3 regions of the Brachybacterium fresconis genome follow, and region 3 is predicted to be linked to each of the others. Evidence: riboswitches for the same ligand, from Rfam matches in the RefSeq annotation. Region 3 holds a riboswitch; each other region holds the start of a gene.
What was found. A riboswitch is a leader RNA that binds a small molecule or an ion and turns the genes downstream of it on or off. The one in region 3 is predicted to bind thiamine pyrophosphate.
Positions count from the first base shown of each region.

Region 1 (4,327 bases), 3.3 Mb from region 3:
ACCAGCGGCACCAGCGCGAGCAGTCCGCCCTGCCAGGTCTGGACGGCGAAGGATCCGATCGCTGCGAGGATCCCGATCAGGCACAGCGTCAGCGGGTTCAGGGCGTCGGCCGGGATCCGGCGGCGCGGGCGGGACCGAGGCACCGCCTCGGGGTCGGGCGCCGCCAGGTCGAACCGGTCTCCGGCGCGGGCGATCAGGGACGGATCGTGGGAGGCGGCCAGCACCGCGCAGCCGCGGGCGGCGGCGTCCTCGAGCAGACCCAGGACGGCCTCGCGCCGGCGGGCATCGAGGCCGACGGTGGGCTCGTCGAGCACCAGCAGATCGGGCTTCTGGGCCAGCGCGGCGGCGATCGCGACACGTCGCTGCTCGCCGCCGGAGAGACGGTGGGGGTTGGCGCGGGCGAGGTGGACGAGATCGGCGCGTTCGAGCAGCTGATCGGCCAGTTGCTCGTCGTCGGCCCAGGGGGAGGCGCGCAGCTCCTCGGCCACGGTGGCGGCGACGAAGGAGTGCTCGGGATCCTGCGGCACGGTCGCGAGGCGGGAGGGGGCAGGACGCTGCGCGGTGCCGAGGGCGGGCGGGCCTGCCGCGGTCAGCACGCGCAGCAGCGTGGTCTTGCCGGCCCCGCTGGGACCGGTCAGGACGCCCAGGGATCCCGCACGGACCGTGAGGTCGACAGGGCGCGTGAGCCCCCGTGCAGGGACCGTGACGCCGTGCAGCGCCGCGACCACGGCGGCCTCCGGGGCGACCATCCGCGGCGCGGGGCCGTCCGCGGCGTCCTGGCCCTCCAGCATCCCCGCCGCCACCAGGGCGTTCCGGTGCTCGGTCAGGGCGGTGGCGGCGTCGACGTCCAGCAGGATGCGGGCCTGCGGACCCAGCACGACGAGCCGGTCGACGTGGGGCAGCCACGGCTCGATCCGGTGCTCGGCGAGCACCAGGGTGCGATCCCCGGCGGCGGTGAGGATCGCCGAGCGCACCTGCTCGGCCGTCGCCGCGTCGAGCATGCTCGTCGGCTCGTCCAGCAGCAGCACGTCCGGCCTCAGCGCGAGAGCTCCGGCCAGGGCGATGCGCTGCTGCTGGCCGCCGCTGGTCTCGAGCGGGGCCCGCTCGAGGTCGAGCTCCACCCGCGCCGCCGGCAGGGCATCGGCCACTCGCTGCCCGATCGCGGGACGGGACAGGGCCGCGTTCTCGGGACCGAAGGCGACATCCCGCCGGATCGTCGCCGCGACCAGGGCGTCGGCGGGATTCTGCAGCAGCAGGCCACGCTCCCCGGGCCGATCGGGCGGGCCCGGAACCCCTGTGCCCTGGCCGGTCTCCGGGTCGAGCAGGCCGGCCAGGGCCCGCAGCACGGTCGACTTCCCGCTGCCGCTGGCGCCCGCCAGCAGCACCCGCTCGCCGGCCGGGATCGCCAGGTCCAGCCCGGCGATCGTCGGCTCGGCGCGGGTGAGGGGGCGCCAGGTGAGGCCGGAGAGCGCGAGCTCCCCGGTCGTCTCAGGCCTCGGTGGCGCGGACATGCTCACGTCCCGCCGGCAGCGAGTCGACGGCACCGGTGGCCGCCAGCGCGCGGGAGGCGGCCCAGCCCAGGCCCCCGGCCAGCACAGCACCGGAGAGGAGGAAGAACGCCAGCATCGTCAGCGAGTACGGCCAGCTCATCTCCGGGTAGTAGGCGATCTTCTCCCACCCCCATTCCAGCAGGGCGGAGGCCATGCCGCCGAGGACCGCGACGGGCAGGGTGAAACGGCGGTAGCGGGTCAGCAGGAAGACCAGCTCGACCCCGCCGCCCTGCATCAGCCCGGAGACGGCGGTGCCCCAGCCCCATTGGCTGCCCAGCAGCATCGAGACGACCGCGGCGATCATCTCGGCGAGCAGGGCGGCACCCGGCTTGCGGACGATCAGGGCCGCCAGCACGGCCGGCAGGAACCAGATCCCGGCGAGCAGGCCCTCGGCGGGCTTGAACGCCGCCGTCAGCGGCCCGATCAGGGTGTACAGCTGCCCGTAGCCCAGGAACGCGACCCCGAAGGCCGCTCCGATCAGCACGGTGACCAGCAGGTCGAGAGTGCGAAAGCGTGTCATCACGTCTCCTTCCACGAGCGGAAGGGGCGCGGGACGCCGTCGGCGCCTCGCGGAAATCCCGACTCCCTACGCCGGTGCGAGCCGGATCAGGTTCGAGGGTCTGCGCTGGAACGCGCACTCTCAGCACCCTGGTGGTGCTCCCCTGTCAGTCGATGACCGTGAGCCAGTCTAGCCCCTCAGCGCCGCGAACGGATCGCCTGGTCGATCGCCTCGGCCGTGCCCTCGACGTCCTCGGGGGACAGCAGGTAGTTCGTGCCGGAGCGGCCGATGATCTCCACCATGGTGCCGGCGCGGGTGACCATCATCCGGTGCGGCTGCTGGGTCTGTCCGGTGGTGAAGATCTTGCGATCGCCGACGGGCGTCAGCTCGGCGCGGGTCGAGGAGGTCGCCTTGCCACGGCGCCAGCCGTAGCCGCCGAGGGTCACGCCCACCGTGTTCGCCGCCAGCGTGCGGTACTGCACGGTGCGGAAGTCCTCCACGGGCCAGCTGGCCCGCGGCAGGAAGCCGCCGAGGCTCACGGTCACCCCGCGCTCGTCGACCAGGAAGCGGGAGTGCTGGCCCATCCAGGTCCACAGCGTCAGCAGGGCGAACAGGCCCGCGATCACCGCGGCGGCCAGCACCGAGCTGCGGCTGGCCATCAGCAGGGTGACGATCACGCCGGCCAGTGCGGTCAGGCCGATGCGGGTCCACCCGACCCCGGACGGACGGGTGGTGCCGACATAGAAGGGGGCGTCCGGCCGCCCGCTCACCAGATCGTCACGCGCTGCTCGGGGGCGCGGTACATCCCGTCGCCCTCGCGCACGTCGAAGGCCAGATGGAACGCCTCGAGATTCGAGACCACCGTGTTGCAGCGGAACTCCATCGGCGCATGCGGGTCCACGGCGAGGCGGCGGATCGCCTCCTGGGGACGGTTCTTGCCGCGCCACACCGTCGCCCAGGACAGGAACACCCGCTGCAGCCCGGTGAAGCCGTCCAGGACGGCGTCGACCTCGCGCGCCGAGCGGCTGCCGCGGTAGGCCGCCAGCGCGATCGAGAGCCCGCCGAGGTCACCGATGTTCTCACCGATGGTGAGGGCGCCGTTGACGCGGTGGACGTCGTCGAGCTCGCGGGGGGAGAGCTCGGAGTACTGGGCGATGAGGGTCGCGGCACGGGCGTCGAAGGCCTCGCGGTCCTCGTCGGTCCACCAGGAGGCGAGGTTGCCGTCCCCGTCGTACTTGGAGCCCTGGTCGTCGAAGCCGTGGCCGACCTCGTGTCCGATGACCGCCCCGATGCCGCCGAAGTTCACGGCGTCCTCGGCCTCGGCGTCGAAGAACGGCGGCTGGAGGATCGCGGCGGGGAAGACGATCTCGTTGGCGCCGGGGTTGTAGTAGGCGTTGACCGTCTGCGGGGTCATGTGCCATTCGGTCTCGTCGATCGGACCGCCCACCTTGGCGTACTCGAAGTCGGCGTCGAAGCGGCGGGAGGCCCGCACCGTGGCGACCAGGTCGCCGGGAACGATCTCGAGGCCGTCGTAGGTGCGCCAGCGCTCGGGATAGCCGATCTTCGCGGTGAACTTCTCGAGCTTGGCCAGCGCCTTCTCGCGGGTGGCCGGGGTCATCCACGGAAGCGAGGTGATCGAGTCGCGGTAGGCGTCCATCAGTGCGTCGACCAGGACGGTCATGCGCTCCTTGTGGGCCGGCGGGAAATGGAGGGCGACGTACTCGCGGCCGACGGCGAAGCCCACGGCGCCCTCGACGAAGGCGACCGCGCGCTTCCAGCGCTCCCGCAGCTCCTCGGCGCCGGAGAGCACCCTGCCGGAGAAGGCGAAGTCCTCCTCGACCAGATCCGCATGCAGGTACGGGGCGTAGGCGCCGACGGTGTGCAGCGCCAGCCAGGTGCGCAGCACGGCGAGGTCCTCGCCGGCCAGCAGCTCGGCGGCGGCGGAGACGAACTCGGGCTGGCCGATCGAGACCACCTCGACGGCGGCGGCCGGTGCCCCGGAGCCCTCGAGATAGGCGTCCCAGCAGAATTCTGGGGCGAGCTCGCGGCGCTGGGCGTCGTCCATCGGGTTGTAGGACTTCTCGCGGTCGCGCAGGCGGACCACGTCGACGTGGCAGGCGGCCAGGCGGGTCTCGAAGTCCATCACCGCACGGGCGAGGTCCTCGGCCTCCCCGGCGAGCAGACCCTCCCGGCCCGGCAGGTGGGCGATGCGCGCGAGTTCGGCGAGGTGAGCCGTGTAGGCCTCCCGGATCTCGGCGTAGTGCTCCTCGCGGTAGTA
Region 1 covers NZ_JAGIOC010000001.1:4,321,670-4,325,996, forward strand. The annotation lists gene JOF44_RS19145 (ATP-binding cassette domain-containing protein) at 1-1,511, opposite strand, end outside; gene JOF44_RS19150 (ECF transporter S component) at 1,489-2,070, opposite strand; TPP riboswitch at 2,117-2,224, opposite strand; gene JOF44_RS19155 (hypothetical protein) at 2,247-2,819, opposite strand; gene JOF44_RS19160 (M13 family metallopeptidase) at 2,816-4,327, opposite strand, start outside.
Region 1: it holds a riboswitch for thiamine pyrophosphate, as region 3 does, so the genes downstream of both, JOF44_RS19150 (ECF transporter S component) here and JOF44_RS04500 (3-oxoacyl-ACP reductase) in region 3, are expected to answer to the same signal.

Region 2 (4,327 bases), 590 kb from region 3:
ACCCCCTGCTCCCCCGCCCACTCGTCGAGTCGATGCTCGACGAGCACCGACGCGACCCCGGGCTGCGCGACCGCCGCCTCCACGCTCTTCCGCACGACGGCCACGCCGTCGGCGTCGAGCATCGCGGTGGGTTCGTCGAGCAGCAGCAGCCGTGGTCCGGTGACGGTCGCCGCCGCGAGGGCGACTCGTTGCAGCTGCCCGCCGGACAGGCTCCGGGTCCGCCGATGCCGGAGCCGTTCCGCCCCGGTGCCGCGCAGCGCGGCGTCGACCCCGGGTCCGATCCACGTCCGGGGCACGCATCGGTTCTCCAGAGGCAGCGCGACCTCGTCGGCGACGTCCGGCAGACACACCCCGCTGACCGGGTCCTGGCCGAGGTAGCCGACCACGTCCGAGAGGGCGGCGACACCGTCTGCCACCGGGTCCCGCCCGTCGATCCGCACCTTCCCGGAGACGCTGCCGCGCACGTGAGACGGCACCGCGCCGGCCAGTGCCAGCAGGAACGTGGACTTGCCGGCGCCGGAGGGGCCGAGCAGCAGGACCTGCTCTCCCGCCCGGAGGGTGCCGGTCCAGGGGCCGACGCCGTCCCCGGAGGGCAGGACGACCTCGAGGTCCTCGGCCCGGACCACCGGCCGGTCACCCTCGGCCGCGCCGCAGCCCGCGGGGGCGCGTCCCGTCGGGCGCTCCGCACAGGCTGCGACGACGCGATCCGCCCGCCCGGCGCGACCGGGTGGCGACGCCTCAGCGGACACGGCGGGCGGGGGCGTCGTCGACCGTCCTCGGATCCGCGCTCTGCCGGGATCCGCCGATCGCGAAGTTGTCGAGCACTCCGGTGCGCACCAGGGCGTCGACCAGGACCTTGGCGAGCAGGCCGCCGAGGACGATGCCGGAGACCACCTGCATTCCCAGTCGCAGCCCCAGGATGTCCTGCCCGTACCAGCCCATCCGCACGGCGGTCCAGAAGAAGACCAGACCCGCGCCGAGGGCGCCGGAGAGGGCGTAGGTGCCCCATCCGAACCGGCGGTACCGGGTCAGTGCGAAGGGCAGCTCGCTGCCCGCCCCTTGCAGCGCGGCGGACAGCAGCAGCAGCGGACCGACGGGACTGCCCAGGAACACGACCTCGACGACGGCCGCGAGGATCTCCGCGATCACTCCGCTGAACGGGCGGCGGATGATCGCGACCGCGACGGGCCCCACCAGCAACCAGGACCCGGCCAGGACGTGCTGGGCGAGGTCCCCGGCGGGCCCCATGGCGATCGCCAGAGCGTTCCAAGTCTGGACGAACACCCAGTACAGGAAGCCGAAGACGGTTCCGAGCACCACCACCAGCACGATCTCGCGCAGGTCCAGCCGGCCGCGGGCCCGGGCGGTCATCGCGTCACCGTCCCGAGGTCCCGGACCTCGTGCGAGGGACTGTTGAGGCTGACCGTGAGATGGCTGGTCACGTGCTGGACGCCGCGCCCCACCAGCACCCATCCGGCGAGCGCGGTCGCGAGCACGTCCCCGACGTCCCCCTCGAGCCGGGTCGCGAAGTGCTCGGAGCCGCGGAAGGTGCCCAGGTCGCGGGCATGATCGATCGCCGCGCAGATGTCCCGCATGTGGTCGGGGGCGGTGCCGTCCGCGGCGACCTGGTCGGCCAAGGGGTACAGGGCCCACTCCGCGGTGGCGAACCGCCCGGTCCGGCGCGGGGGCGGGACCTCGGCGCGACGCGGCCCGGCGCCGCCGGGCAGCTCGCAGACGACCTCGCCAGGGCAGCCGCGGGACAGGTGCACGGTCAGCGCGGCGTGGTGCTCGGTGCGGGCGAGTCCCTCGCCGAGGTCGATCAGCCAGCGCAGGAGGTCCGCCTCGTGACCTCCGACATAGGTGGAGACGTCGCCGGTCTCGCGCACCAGAGAGCTCTCGTCGAGACCGGAGAGCGTCTCGCCGAGGATCCGGGCGTAGTCGTCGGCCATGACGGCGGCGGTGATCCGGGCGCCCACCCCGAAGCCCAGCGGGGTCTCGACAGGGTCCGCGGAGGCGGTCGGGGCTCTCCCCTCCCCCGGGGCGGCGGACGAGGCGGGAGAAACGGACGATGCAGCAGCGGTGGTCACGATCCGTGCCTTTCACGACGCGGCACGGACGCACAGCGGCTCTCGCCCTGCGGAGGCTCCCTGCGCCGGCATGATCCGGATCAGGTTCTACGGTCGGAGTCGGAGTACTCCCTCTCAGCCCGGCTCACCGGGCTCCCGTGCACACGGCCACTGTAGCCGCCGACGGGAGCGTGCCGCAGACCTGTCCATGCGCCGGCACGCGCGCTCAGTCCTCCACCAGGGGGACGAAGCGGAACCCGCCGTGCTCGGTGTCCCGCACCCGGCCCCCGCGGCGCTCGAGGCGATGCATCGTCGTCCCCACGGGGATCACCATCACCCCGCCCTCGGCCAGCTGGTCGAGCAGCGCGTGAGGGACCTCGCGCGCTTCGGCGGAGACCAGGATCCGGTCGTAGGGGCCGTCCTCCGGGGCGCCCAGCACACCCGGGCGGGCGAGCCGGATCTCCGCCACGCCCGCGGGGTCGGCGGCGACGAGGGCCTGTCGCGACGGTTCGATGAGCGCCTCCTGGCGCTCCACGCCGATCACCCTCCCGCCGGGTCCGGCGAGCTGTGCGAGCAGCGCCGTCGTCCACCCCGACCCGGAGCCCAGGTCGAGCACCCTGCCACCGAGCGGCACGTCGAGCAGCCGGAGCATGACGGCGACCGTGTAGGGCTGCGAGTTCGTCTGGCCGTGGCCGATGGGGAGCGGGGCGTCCTGGTCCGCCCGATCACGCTGCTCCTCGGGCAGGAACCGGGCACGCCGAACCGCTCGGAAGGCGAGGTCCACGGCGTCGGCGTCGTGCTCCATGACGACCACTCATCCCCTCGAGGTGATCTCGACGACGCCGTCGGCCGGCCAGTCGCGCACCTCGGTGCCCTCGGGGGCGAGGTTCGTGGACTGGCGCAGGAAGATCGGTCGGCCGACGTCGCTGGCGATCGCCTCGTGCACGGGCAGGGCGAGGACCGGGCGGACGCTGCGCAGGAAGTCGATGGTCTCGGACATCTTCGACCACGGCGCGACGACCGCGAAGGCGAGCACGTCGATCCCGTGGAACTCGGGGACCGGCTCGAGGGAGTCCCCGGTGATGCCGAGGCGCGGAGAGTCGCCGGCGGTGAGCACCAGACCCGTGTTGCCCACCCGGGGGATGTCGGGATGGATGATCGCGTGCTGGCCCCCGACGGCGCTGATCCTCAGAGCCGGGTCATCGCCGACGGGCGGGAACTCGTGGGCGGCCCCGGCGCTCAGCGGGAGCAGACGCTCGCCGTCCACCGCCGGGACGTCCTCGGCCGGCTCTGCCAGCTGCGTCGCGGTCTCCGGCTCCGCGATCACGATCGCGTCCGGGCTCGCCGCGAGCACCTCGGCCAGCAGGGCGCGATCGAGGTGGTCGGGATGCTGATGGGTGATCGCGATGGCATCGATCGTGCTGAGGGTCCCGGGACCCAGAGCGCGCACGGCCCGCCCGCTGAAGCCGCCCGGGTCGACCAGGAGCCGTCTCCCGGCGGTCTCGACGAGCAGGCATGAATGGACGAGGTGACGGATCTTCATCGCTGCCTCCGGCATCGGTGGACTCGGACACGACGAACGTAACCTGATTCGCCGCAGGGCGCGAGGGGTCGCGCGCCGGGCGCCGACCGCCGGGCGCCGAGCTCTCCCCCGGGTCGCCGGGCACCCGCCGGCCGGACTCTGCCGCCGCCGGGTGCTGGGCGCTCCCCCGCCGGGCCCCCGCGGCTCGGTACGATGGCCGGGGTCGGCACCGAGATCGTCGGTGAGCCCGGGAGCCGCTCCCGTCCCGCCCAGCAGAACGCACCCGTCCGGCCGCCCGCGAGCGGCCGATGTCCTCCAGGAGAGCGCCCCATGCCCCGCGTCGTGGTCCATGTCATGCCGAAGCCGGAGATCCTCGACCCGCAGGGGAAGGCCGTCGCCGCGGCGCTGCCCCGCCTGGGCTTCGAGGGGATCAGCTCCGTGCGCCAGGGCAAGCGGTTCGAGCTCGAGGTCGAGGGCGAGGTCACCGACGCGGTGCTCGCGAACCTCCGCGAGGCCGCCACCACCCTGCTGTCCAACCCCGTGATCGAGGACGTCACCGCCCTCGATGTCGAGGAGGGCCAGGCCTGATGCGCATCGGTGTGGTGACCTTCCCCGGCACGCTCGACGACCGCGACGCCCTGCGGGCCGTGCGCCTGGCGGGCGGCGATCCGGTCGCGCTGTGGCACGGCGAGGACGATCTGCTGGACGTCGAGGCGATCGTGCTGCCCGGCGGCTTCTC
Region 2 covers NZ_JAGIOC010000001.1:1,567,657-1,571,983, forward strand. The annotation lists gene JOF44_RS07150 (ATP-binding cassette domain-containing protein) at 1-626, opposite strand, end outside; gene JOF44_RS07155 (ECF transporter S component) at 739-1,371, opposite strand; gene JOF44_RS07160 (YkoF family thiamine/hydroxymethylpyrimidine-binding protein) at 1,368-2,087, opposite strand; TPP riboswitch at 2,128-2,236, opposite strand; gene JOF44_RS07165 (protein-L-isoaspartate O-methyltransferase family protein) at 2,293-2,871, opposite strand; gene JOF44_RS07170 (MBL fold metallo-hydrolase) at 2,881-3,609, opposite strand; gene purS (phosphoribosylformylglycinamidine synthase subunit PurS) at 3,919-4,176, shown strand; gene purQ (phosphoribosylformylglycinamidine synthase subunit PurQ) at 4,176-4,327, shown strand, end outside.
Region 2: it holds a riboswitch for thiamine pyrophosphate, as region 3 does, so the genes downstream of both, JOF44_RS07160 (YkoF family thiamine/hydroxymethylpyrimidine-binding protein) here and JOF44_RS04500 (3-oxoacyl-ACP reductase) in region 3, are expected to answer to the same signal.

Region 3 (4,327 bases):
GGGATCATCGGAAGTAAAAACGTGCGTCGCTGTTGAAGACGAGGCTCTCTACAGAGCGCACGAGCACACACGGGACGAACGGCCCGTCACTTCTTCACCGAGAAGGAGTGACCCATGATTCGTCGTCCCAGCCACCAGTCCGAGGCCGTGCAGCCGCCTCACACGCTGAAGGACGCGTGGATCGCGCTGGCCGGGCTGTCGGCCGTGTTCCTGTTCGAGATGCTCGACAACTCGATCCTCAATGTCGCCTTGCCCACCATCGGCCGGGAACTACAGGCCACCGCCACCGCATTGCAATGGGTGACTGGCGTGTACTCCGTCGTGTTCGGCGGATTGATGCTCGCGCTCAGCGCCGTCGCCGACCGCATCGGCCGACGCAAGATGATGCTGGCCGGGCTCGTGCTGCTCGGGATGACGAGTCTCGCGACAGCCTTCGTGGCCACTGCCGGGCAGCTCATCGCCGTTCGCGCGGCGATGGCGGTGGCCGCCGCGATGACCACGCCGGGCTCCCTGGCTCTCGCGTTCCGGCTCTTCGCCGATGACCGCCTCCGGGTACGCGCGATGACGGTGATCTCCACCGTAGGACTCATCGGCCTTGCCGTCGGCCCGATCGCCGGCGGCTTCGTCCTCGCCATCGCACCGTGGCAGACCCTGCTGCTGGTCAACGTGCCGATCGCAGCCATCGCCTTCATCGCGATCCGCAAAGGCATTCCCGCCGACCGGCCAGAAGAGCTTCACCGCGATCCTGTCGATATCTGGGGAGCCATCCTGGGCACCGCGGCCATCGCATCCGCATTGCTCGCCCCCGCCCTCTTCGTCGAAGTGGGCGCAGACACCTGGTTCCCCTGGGCCGGGGTGGCCGCGACCATCGCTTTCGCGGCAGCATTCGCCTGGCGCGAGCGCTCGTTCCAATACCCCCTGCTGGACCTGCAGCTGATCGCGAGCCCGCTCGTGTCCAGCGGACTGGCCTTCAAAGGCGCAGCCAACCTCGCCGTCGCAGGTATCGGGTACCTCGTTGCACTTCAGCTCCAGCTCGACTGGGGATGGACGCCCGCCCAGGCAGCACTGGGCATGCTTCCGCAAGTGATCGTCCTCGTCGCCGGCGGCGCCGTCATCTCGATCCTCGTCGACAAGCTCGGACTCGATCGAGCGGCCTGGCTCAGCGCCTCTGCCGTCGTCGTGGGCCTGGCCGTCTACGCGCTTCTGGGACGCGTCGGATACGTCTGGATCGCTGTGGCCCTCGTGCTCGTCGCGGCGGGAATGCGGGTCGTCGGCGTCGTCGCGGGAACCAACGTCATGAAAGGAGTTCCAGAAGACCGGACCACCGTCGGCGCGGCCCTGGCCGATACAGCCGGCGAGTTCGCAACCGCCGTGGGCATCGCCCTGAGCGGAACCTTCCTCGCCGCCATCTTCACCGGGCACCTCACCGCATCGGCCTGGCCGACCGAGCAGACCGCGGAGTTCCGACTCGCGGTCACCTGGGGCGGAATCGCTCTGACCGTGCTCGCGGCGGGCCTCGTCGCCTTCGGCATGCTCCGAGCCCACGGAGAGAAGAGCGCCCCAGAAATCTAGACCGAAGGGTGTTGACGGCGTGTCCGTCAAGGGAATGAACGGGGCTTCTGCAGGGGCTCTGCTTAAACGAAGAGTGAGATGAGAGAGGCGTGGTCACGGTGTTCAGGGACGAGGCGCAGTCGGTCGTTGCGCTGCACGACGTGGCGGTGACCACCAGGCCGCGCTGCGATGACCGACACCGTGGATGAAGAGGTTGAAGTGGGCCTGCTTGCCTTCCACGCCGCTCACCCCTTGACGAGTCCGCCGTCGACGATGAGGTTCTGACCCGTCACACCCCTGGCCCACGGGGAAGCGAAGAATACGACTGGGTCGGCGAGCTGATCCGGCGTCGTCACCGCCCGCAGCGGGGTGCCCGCGGCGATGCCCTCGAAGACCGCCTCAGGGGTCGCCGCCGAGGCGTCGGTGGTCAGCAGCAGCCCCCCGGAGACCATGTTCACCGTGATGGCCTGCGGGCCGAGATCGTCGGCGAAGGTGCGTGTCAGGGACAGCAGCGCTGCTTTCGCCGCGGTGTAGTCGTGGTAGGGCACGACGGGGTGCTGGAAGAGGTTCGTACCGATGTTGACGATCCGGCCGAAGCCCGCCTCGACCATGCCGGGAAGGGTGGCCTGGATGACGTTGAGAGGCCCATGCACGGAGCCGGTGAACTGTGCGGTGATCTCCTCGTAGGAGATCTGGTCCGCGTGGGAGCGGGCGTCGCCGTTGAAGGAGAAGTCAGCCAGCGCGTTGTTCACGACCGTGGTGATCGGACCGCCAAAGCGATCGGCGGCCTCAGCGACGAGGGCATCGACCTGGGCGCGGTCGCGGACATCAGCCCGGATTGCGATCGCCTTTCCGGGGTGGGCGGCGGCGAGGTCCTCCGCGGCGTCCTGGGAGGTGTGGTAGTCGATGACCACTCGCGCACCCTGGGCCAGGAACGCGCGAGTGATCGCAGCTCGGAGTCCGCGGGCGCCGCCGGTGACGAGGACGATCTGCTCGGTGAGGGGGAGAATAGTGTGTGCCATGTGTATGCCTCTCGATATCGAGGCGAAGGCAACCCGTGCGCACCGAAGAGCGAAAGTTGCTCTTCGGTGCGCTGACACCGCCAACATTGTCGGCGGGTGAAAGTCCGGACATTCCCTTCGCCAGTGCTAACTGGATCAGGTTCAACGGGTGTCATCTCAGCCGACCACGTCCCGTGCTCGAAAGCTGGAACGGGCGGCGCCCCGTGTCACGCCACCATCACATCACGGAAACCACACTCTCCACAAGCTTCGGACGGCCTGATTCTTCGTTACTGGAATCGCTGTCACAGAACACCTGATATCACTACGTGCTATCCGGCAAATGGGCATTCTGGCTTCTTGAGTGTTCCTATTGCTTGCGTTCCAGCTCGAGCGCGGTTTGGGCGATAGCGCGGACGTTGAATGTTTCCGCGACCGGTATCGCAGCCATTTCCTCGAGGGTGAACCATGCCGCTTCGAGTGCGTCATCGTCCGGGACCGGTTCCCCTCGTTCCCATCGGCAGAGCACTGCGATCAGGACGTAATGCAGATTGTGGTCGGCATCGATGACGTCGACAGCATCGAAGACATCACCGGGTGTGGCGAGGACTCCTGTTTCCTCGGCGAGTTCGCGCGCGGTCGCGGCGGTCAGGGTCTCGCCGGGTTCGATCTTGCCCCCGGGGAATGCCCAGCGCTCGGCGTCGGGCATGTGGGCACGCCGGATAAGGAGTACACGTCCTTTTCGGACCACTGCCGCCAGCGTCGCCGGCTTCGGGTAGGAAGCGTCGCGCGTCATCTACCCCGCCCCGATCGTCGACTCGGAGTGGTCTTGGAGGTGGGCTGTGATCTGCATGAACGGTGGATGGTCGATAGGTGCCTGGGAGCCGACGTCCTCTACGGTTTGTGCTCCGCGGTCGGTGACCTTGTCGACTGTGAAGCCGGCCTCGGTCAGCACCGCCTCGTAGGTGCTGATGAACCAGTGCCGGTCGACAAGCTCGAGGATCCCGGTGCCGGGGATCTGCAAGCTGACCTTGCGTTCGTCTCCGTCACGGTAGCCTCTGCCGGGCTCGCCGCTGCGGAAGGTCGGGAACGGTACTCCTGTGGCCGCCGGGTTGCTATCGACGATGAAGAGTCTGCCGGTCGGTGTAAGCACTCGGGCGAGCTCGCGGGCGATCGCTCTCAGTTCCTCGCGTGTGGGCACGTTGATGAATACGAAGCAGCACACGATCGCATCGAATGTGTCATCCGGGTAGGGAACGTGGCCGCTGTCGATGGTGTGGAATCGCGCGGCCGGTTGCGGGGTCTGCGCCCGGGCGAGGGTGATCATGTCGGTGCTGATGTCGACTCCGACGACCTGTGCTGCGGCTCCGGCGTCGAGGAGGCGTCGTGAGACTTTTCCGCTGCCGCACCCATAATCGAGCACGATCCCCCCTCGGCCGCAAGCAGTTTGGAGGTCATTGACGAGCGGGGTATAAGCCAGTCGGTTTTCGACATAGTCGTCATAGGCATCGAACCCTGCTGAGACTGCCGGAGTCGTCCATGATGTCGTCACTGCTGCACCGCCCTCACACGCGCGTTTTCGATGCTGGGCCATCGGCTCACGACCAGCTCCCGGTGGAGGGGATGGAGGTCGCCGATAATCGATGGGTCGACTGGTCGTTGGTATTGGAGTTGCCGGTGGATCCAGAACAGGCGGACAATGTCGACCCACGCTTCCGGAAGATCAAGGGTCGCCAGTGCGCGGCCTGGGAGCTCGTCTGCACGGATCGACTTCT
Region 3 covers NZ_JAGIOC010000001.1:974,445-978,771, forward strand. The annotation lists gene JOF44_RS04495 (MFS transporter) at 115-1,572, shown strand; gene JOF44_RS04500 (3-oxoacyl-ACP reductase) at 1,797-2,573, opposite strand; TPP riboswitch at 2,668-2,787, opposite strand; gene JOF44_RS04505 (NUDIX hydrolase) at 2,923-3,348, opposite strand; gene JOF44_RS04510 (class I SAM-dependent methyltransferase) at 3,349-4,104, opposite strand; gene JOF44_RS04515 (thymidylate synthase) at 4,101-4,327, opposite strand, start outside.